Regions from separate parts of the Mesorhizobium sp. B3-1-7 genome, predicted to be linked through region 2. Evidence: predicted binding sites of a transcription regulator. Region 2 holds the regulator's gene; the other holds the start of a gene.
The links. The regulator PhoB, encoded in region 2, activates phosphate uptake and scavenging genes when phosphate is short. The targets are predictions, from matches to a motif close to TGTCATNNANCTGTCAT.
Positions count from the first base shown of each region.

Region 1: a site for PhoB is predicted at 1,542-1,558, ahead of FJ417_RS28580 (RNA degradosome polyphosphate kinase). Genes of this name have one in related genera too.

Region 1 is NZ_VFTL01000044.1:28,076-32,009, reverse strand. Features, by position in the region: gene FJ417_RS28590 (FAD-dependent monooxygenase) at 1-1,188, opposite strand, end outside; gene FJ417_RS28585 (zinc-finger domain-containing protein) at 1,218-1,463, opposite strand; gene FJ417_RS28580 (RNA degradosome polyphosphate kinase) at 1,716-3,911, shown strand; gene ppx (exopolyphosphatase) at 3,908-3,934, shown strand, end outside.
Region 2 is NZ_VFTL01000021.1:31,610-35,543, forward strand. Features, by position in the region: gene pstA (phosphate ABC transporter permease PstA) at 1-139, shown strand, start outside; gene pstB (phosphate ABC transporter ATP-binding protein PstB) at 136-939, shown strand; gene phoU (phosphate signaling complex protein PhoU) at 960-1,667, shown strand; gene phoB (phosphate regulon transcriptional regulator PhoB) at 1,684-2,373, shown strand; gene FJ417_RS18275 (ROK family protein) at 2,691-3,932, opposite strand.

The DNA.
Region 1 (3,934 bases), on a different contig from region 2:
CAAGTCCGCGGCGAGCTTCTCCGCCGGCCGCGTCGCCAGCACCAAGTTGCGGACGATCGCCATCGGTCCCCTGGCATGCCAGGCCAAGCGATTGAGCGCGCCGCGTTTCAGCACTTTTTCGACGCGCGGCCGTCTGAGATTCTCCCAAACCGTCAGGCTCTGCCTTGGATCGCCCGGAAAATCGGCGACCAGATTGGCGAGCATCGAGGCGTCCTCGATCCCCATCGCCGCGCCTTGGGCCGCGAACGGCGTCATGGCATGCGCGGCGTCGCCGATCAGCGCGATGCCGTCCGGCGTTGCCCAGCGGCGCTGCTCGACCGTGTGAATGGGGAACGCCGTCCAGGGGCCGGCGAGTGCCACCAGCCTCGACAGTGCCGCCGCCGTGCCTTGGATGGCGCCTGAGAGGATCGCAGGGTCCGCATGGCCGGACCAGCCTTCGGCGATGCGCTCGCCCTTGGTGAAGGCCGCAAGGTTGAAGGCGCGGCCCTTGCTCACCGGATAGGCGACCATGTGGAAGCCGGGATGCAGGAAGGTGGTGATGCAGTTTGCGGCGCCGATTTGCGCAAAGGCCTGGCCGGCGGCACTTTCCGCAGGGACCGTCGCGCGCCAGGCGAGCTCACCCGAAAAGCGGCTCGCCGCAAAGCCGGCCGTCCTGGCAAGCCCCGCGCGAAGCGAAGACCAAACACCGTCCGCTCCGATCAGCAGGCCGCCCGTGACACTCGTCGCTTTGCCGTCGATCTCGACCGTCGCGGTCACGCTTTGCGGGTCGAGGGCGATACCGGTCACGCGCGCCCCGGTGACAAGCTCTATATCTGGCCGGTCCGCCGCCGTGGCCATCAGCGCTGCCTGCAGGTCGGCGCGGTGCGCCACCAGGTAGGGCGCGCCCCAGCGTTTTTCTCCGGCTTCCCCGAGCGGCACACGCGCCAGCTCGCGCAGGCTTCCCGCGTCCTTCAGCACCACCGCTTGCGGCCGGATCGCGTTGGGCAGCAGGCGGTCGAGCACGCCGAGCCGGCGCAGGATGCGGGTCGCGTTGGGGGAAAGCTGGAGGCCGGCGCCGGCCGCTTCGAGTTGCTTTGCCTGCTCGAACAATTTTACCGGGAAGCCGCGCTCGGCAAAGGCAAGCGCCGCCGTCAGCCCGGCGATGCCAGCCCCGGCGATGACGATTTGCCGGGACCGTGTTTCAGCCATGATCTAGCAGTCGTTCGTGATCTGCAGGGTCAGGCGGCCTGGTCGACATAGAGGCAGCCGGCCGGCTGCGTTTCCGTCGCCTTCAGCGACGCTGAATAGCGGTAGAGCGTCGAACAGTAGGGGCAGACCTTCTCATTGTCGTCGCCCATGTCGAGGAACACATGCGGATGGTCGAAAGGCGGATTGGCGCCGGTGCACATGAATTCCTTGACGCCGATCTCGATGACCGGGTGGCCCGCGTCGTTCTGGAAATGGGGAATGCTGCCGCCTGCCATCGTCGTCTCCAATTGGGTTCGGCCAGTGGGTGTGACCAGTCTGCATCTGGAGCATAACAGGTCCGTTTGCAAGATCGATGAAATCAAACTGTCGCAAAAGGCTGGCAGAGGATAAGTTGAGCCGGTTAAGCGCATGGGGCCGGTGTCGGAGCGATTCCGTGATGATCATGCGTCACAAAGACATGCTAGAGCGTCGTTGAACGGCAATATGCGGCGCCTCCTAGGGACGGCTGCGGGCAAGAGCGGGAAACCATGAACGAACTGAAGCCTGTGCAGAGCGAGTTCATCACCGTCGAAGCGGCAAGCCCGGACGGGGGCAATCCCGACCGTTTCGTCAACCGCGAGTTCTCCTGGCTGCAATTCAACCGCCGCGTGCTGGAGGAATCGCTGAACGAGCATCACCCGCTGCTCGAGCGCGTCCGCTTCCTGTCGATCTCGGCAGCCAATCTCGACGAATTCTTTATGGTCCGCGTCGCCGGCCTTGCCGGCCAGGTGCGCGAGGGCATCGCGCTGAAAAGCCCGGACGGCCGCACGCCCGAGCAGCAGCTCGAGCAATTGTTGCGCGAGGTCGAGCGCCTGCAGGAGGACCAGCAGAAGAGCCTCTCGGCGCTGATGGTCCTGCTCAACAAGGAAGGCATCGAAAGCATCACCCGCGATGCGCTGACCAAGGACGAGAAGGCCTGGCTGGAAGAGCATTTCCAGGAGCAGGTTTTCCCGGTGCTGACGCCGCTGTCGATCGACCCGGCGCATCCGTTTCCGTTCATTCCCAATCTCGGTTTTTCCATCGCCCTGCAGTTGCGCCATCGCAAGAATGGCGAGGAGATGAGCGCGCTGCTGCGCCTGCCGGTGGCGCTCAAGCGTTTCATCCGCCTCCCCGACCGCAAGAACCATGTCCGCTTCATTCCGCTGGAGGAAGTGGTCGGTATCTATATCGGCAAGCTTTTCCCCGGCTACGAGGTCAAGGGCTCCGGCACGTTCCGCATCATCCGCGACAGCGACATCGAGGTCGAGGAAGAGTCGGAAGACCTGGTGCGCCTGTTCGAAACGGCACTGAAGCGACGCCGCCGCGGCTCGGTGATCCGCATCGAGTTCGACACGCTGATGCCGGCCGCGTTGCGGGACTTCGTCGCCGGCGAGCTCGGCGTCTCGTCGAGCCGCATCAGCGTGCTCACCGGTCCGCTGGCGCTCAACCAGATCTCCGAGATCGTCGCCATTCCGCGCGACGACCTCAAATTCACGCCCTACAATCCGCGCTTTCCCGAGCGCATCCGCGAGCATGGCGGCGACTGCTTCGCCGCCATCCGCGAGAAGGACATCGTCGTCCATCATCCATACGAGTCCTTCGACGTGGTGGTGCAGTTCCTGCGCCAGGCCGCCGCCGACCCGGAAGTGGTGGCGATCAAGCAGACGCTCTACCGCACCTCCAACGACAGCCCGATCGTGCGCGCGCTGATCGACGCCGCCGAGGCCGGCAAGTCGGTCACGGCACTTGTCGAGCTCAAGGCGCGCTTCGACGAGGAAGCCAACATCCGCTGGGCGCGCGACCTCGAACGCGCCGGCGTGCAGGTCGTGTTCGGCTTCCTGGAGCTGAAGACCCACGCCAAGATGTCTTTGATCGTGCGCCGCGAGGATGGCCGGCTGCGCAACTACGTGCATCTCGGCACCGGCAACTACCACCCGGTTACCGCCCGCATCTACACCGACCTGTCCTTCTTCACCACCGACCCGACGATCGCGCGCGATGTCGCGCAGCTTTTCAATTTCATCACCGGCTATGCCGAGCCGGCGGAGGAAATGCGCATTGCCGTGTCGCCCTTCACGCTGCGCAACCGCATCCTGAAACACATCTCGGACGAGATCGTCCATGCCCGCGAAGGCCGACCAGCGCGCATTTGGATGAAGATGAACGCGCTGGTCGATCCGACCATCATCGACGCGCTTTACGACGCCAGCCGCGCCGGCGTCGAGGTCGACCTCGTCGTGCGCGGCATCTGTTGTCTGCGGCCGCAGGTGCCGGGTCTTTCCGAGAATATCAGGGTGAAATCGATCGTCGGCCGCTTCCTCGAGCACAGTCGCATCTTCTGCTTCGGCAACGGCCACGGCCTGCCGTCGGACGAGGCGGTCGTCTACATCTCGTCGGCCGACATGATGCCGCGCAATCTCGACCGCCGCGTCGAGACCCTGGTGCCGATCACCAATCCAACTGTGCATGAACAGGTGCTTGGCCAGATCATGCTGGGCAACATCATGGACAACCAGCAAAGTTTCGACGTATTGGCTGACGGCACCTCCCGGCGCGTTGTGCTGGAGGAAGGCGAAGAACCGTTCAACGCGCAGGAATATTTCATGACCAATCCGAGCCTCTCCGGACGGGGCGACGCGCTGAAATCGCATGCGCCCAAGCGCATCGCCCAGTTCAAGCGCCGCAAGAAGAACGGCGCCGCGTGATTGCAGTTTCCCAGGGCCGGCTT
Region 2 (3,934 bases):
GACCATCTTCCAGTTCGCTCTCAGCCCTTACGAGGAATGGCAGCAACTGGCCTGGACGGGCGCACTCATAATCACCCTGACGGTTCTCGGGCTGAGCATCATCGCCCGCAGCCTAACCGGACGCAGAGAGGACAGATGAAACCGATGTTGTCCACCGACCTGAACGCAGCCGACACGACCGTCGAGAAGGCCAAGATCGAGGTCAAGAACCTCAATTTCTACTATGGCCAGTCGAAGGCGCTGAAGGACATCAACCTGTCCCTGCCCGAGCGCAGCGTCACAGCCTTCATCGGCCCGTCGGGCTGCGGGAAGTCGACGCTGCTGCGCGTGCTCAACCGCATCTACGAGCTCTATCCGAAGCAGAGCGCCGAGGGCCAGGTGCTGCTCGACGGCAAGAACATCCTCGACCGCTCGCAGGACCTCAACCTGCTGCGCACCAAGATCGGCATGGTGTTCCAGAAGCCGACGCCGTTCCCGATGTCGATCTACGAGAACATCGCCTTCGGCGTCAGGCTCTATGAGAAGATCAGCAAGGCCGAGATGGATAGCCGCGTCGAGCAGGCGCTGAAGCGCGCCGCGCTGTGGACCGAGGTCAAGGACAAGCTCAACGCCAGCGGCCTCAGCCTCTCGGGCGGCCAGCAGCAGCGCCTGTGCATCGCCCGCACCGTGGCGGTGAAGCCCGAGGTCATCCTGCTCGACGAGCCGGCCTCGGCGCTCGATCCGCTGTCGACCGCCAAGATCGAGGAACTGATCGACGAGTTGCAGGCCGACTACACGATCGTCATCGTCACCCACAACATGCAGCAGGCGGCGCGTGTGTCGCGGCAGACGGCGTTCATGTATCTGGGCGAGCTGGTGGAGTTCGACCGGACCGAGAAGATCTTCACCTCGCCTCGCGAGAAGCGCACGCAGGACTACATAACCGGCCGCTTCGGCTGAGTTCATACGAGGACATCATCATGGCCGAACATACCGTCGCCTCCTTCGACGAGGATCTCAGGCAGATCAGCCGGCTCATCAACGACATGGGCGATCTCGCCAGCTCCATGGTCGGCGGTGCGACGAGGGCGCTGCTCGAGACCGACAATGCGCTGGCGCAGCGCGTCGTCTCCGACGACGCCATCATGGACGCTCGTCAGCGCGAGCTCGACGACCGCGCCATCACGCTGATCGCCAAGCGGCAGCCGATGGCGGACGACCTGCGCAACGTGGTCGGCTCGATCCGCATGGCGGGCGACCTCGAACGCATCGGCGATCTCGCCAAGAACATCGCCAAGCGTGTCGGCTCGGTCGGCGTCAGCGCCGCGCCGCGCGACCTCACGCATTCGATCGATTCGATGGCGCAGCTGGTGCTGATCCAGGTGCAGGCCGTGATCCAGGAATATATGGTGGGCGATGCCACGGTGCTGGCCAAGCTTCGCAACGACGACGAGCGCATCGACGTCAAATACACGTCCGTCTTCCGCGAGCTGTTGACCTACATGATGGAAGACCCGCGCAACATCACCGCTTGCACGCATCTTCTGTTCTGCGCCAAGAACCTCGAGCGCATCGGCGACCATGTGACCAACATCGCCGAGAACGCCTATTATGTGCTGACCGGCACGCAATTGCCCGCCAATCGTCCGAAGCAGGACGAGACCGCAATGTCGGCGCCGGCGGCCTGACGAAAAGGTTACCCCAATGATCGCGCCACGCATCATGGTGGTGGAGGACGAGGAGCCGCTGGGGGTGCTGCTCCGCTACAATCTCGAATCCGAGGGTTACCAGGTCGAAGTGGTGACCCGCGGCGACGAGGCCGAAATCCGCCTTCAGGAAAACGTTCCCGACCTGCTCGTGCTCGACTGGATGGTGCCGGCGGTTTCCGGCATCGAGCTCTGCCGGCGTCTCAGGATGCGGCCCGAGACCGAGCGGCTGCCGATCATCATGCTGACGGCGCGCGGCGAGGAAAGCGACCGCGTGCGCGGCCTCTCGACCGGCGCCGACGACTATCTGGTCAAGCCATTCTCGACGCCGGAGTTCATGGCGCGCGTCAAGGCGCTGCTGCGCCGCGCCAAGCCGGAGGTGCTGTCCAGCGTGCTCAAGGTCGGCGACATCGTGCTCGACCGCGAATCGCACCGGGTCTACCGCAAGAAGAGCGAGATCAGGCTCGGCCCGACCGAGTTCCGCCTGCTCGAATTCATGATGCGTCATCCCGGCCGCGTGTTCTCGCGCAGCCAGCTGCTCGACAATGTCTGGGGCGAGACGATCTATATCGACGAGCGCACCGTGGACGTCCATGTCGGGCGCCTGCGCAAGGCGGTCAACAACGGCCGGATGCCAGACGTCATCCGCACCATCCGCGGGGCGGGGTACGCGATCAGGGAGGATTAGGTCCCGAGGGCCCTGACGGGTCAGGCGCTTCCAACAACCACGTTGGTGGGTAGCCGAGACGTTTGTGCTTCGTCATCCACGGGCGGAGCAAGGAGCGTAGCGACGCAGCGCAGACCCGAGGATCCATGCCGTGACTTCCACGCGCCGCTATGGCGCAGAACTCTGCACCGCTGCACCCTACGATCGAGGTAACGGCATGGATTCCAGGGTCTGCGCGCGTCGCTTCGCTCCCTGCTCCGCCCTGGAATGACGAAGTCGCGGTGGCTTCGGCCAATCTCCAACGTTGGTGCGATTCGCGGCTTCAGCGCCATGTTCGCTTAGGCCACGTTCTTCCCGGCCCCCGCTCTGGCCTGCACCCCCGGCGCGAAAATCTCCTGATCGACGAAGGTCAGCGCGCGCATGGCGCAGCCTTCGCGGATAAGCGGCAGTTCGTTCGGCTCGGTGTCGAAGGAGATCGATTCCGAGTGCTGGCCGCCGGCGGTCTGGGCGATCGCCTCTCGCAGCGCCGGCTCGATCAGGTCGAAGGCGGCCGCGCTTACGCCGACCATGGCGACAGGCGCCGGGTCGATAAGGGCGAACAGGCTGCCGAGGCCGAAACCGAGTGCTTCGCCGGCCCGGCGATAAGCCTCCCGCTCGGGTCCGTCCTCCTGCCGGGCTTTTGCGGCCAGCGCGCGCATATCGGCGTCGCCGACGTCGGTCGGCGTGGCATCCTCGCTTATTCCCATGGCGCTGCGCCAGATCGCGTAATTGCCGGCATAGGCCTCGACGCAGCCGCGGCGGCCGCAGCGGCAAAGCGCGCCGCCCGGACGATGGATCATATGGCCGAACTCGCCGCCGGAGGAATGCGTGCCGCTGAACAGCGCGCCCTTCAGCACCAGGCCCATGCCGATACCGTGCGAGAGCAGGATGGCGATGAAGTCGTCGCGATAGCGCTCGGGATCGCGCCATTGCAGCGCCACCGCCATCATGTTGCAGTCGTTCTCCATGGTGGCGGGAATACCGAATTCCCTTTCGAGGAGGTCGGCGAAAGGGATGTCGGTCAGCGGCGTGATCGGCGACCACAGCATGGCGCGTGAATGGGAATCGGTGATGCCCTGAATGCCCATGGCGATGCGGGCGACGCTGCCCACGTCGAGGTCGGGATCCCGCAGCCGGCGCCGCACGATCGCCATGCATTCGCCGATCAGCTCGTCGCGGGGCATGACGAGCGTGTCGAGGCGCTGCTGCTCCTCGGCAACCACCTGGCCGGCATAATCGATCACGGCGACCGACAGGAAGTTCAGCGACAGCACCACGGTCAGCACCGCGGCGGCTTCGGGGTTCAGCGCCAGACCGATCTGCGGCCGGCCGCGTTTCAACGCCGTCGGCTCGCTGGCCTTGCTTTCGGTGAGAATGCCTTCCTGGATCAGATCGGCGGAGATCGCCGAAATGGTCGAGTGGCTGAGCCCGGTGGTGGCAGCAATCTCCGTGCGCGAGGGCTGGCCGGCGCGGCGCACGGCCGAAATCACCATGGCGCGGTTGCGCCGGCGCAAATCGTCGTGACGGATTCCGACCGACATCG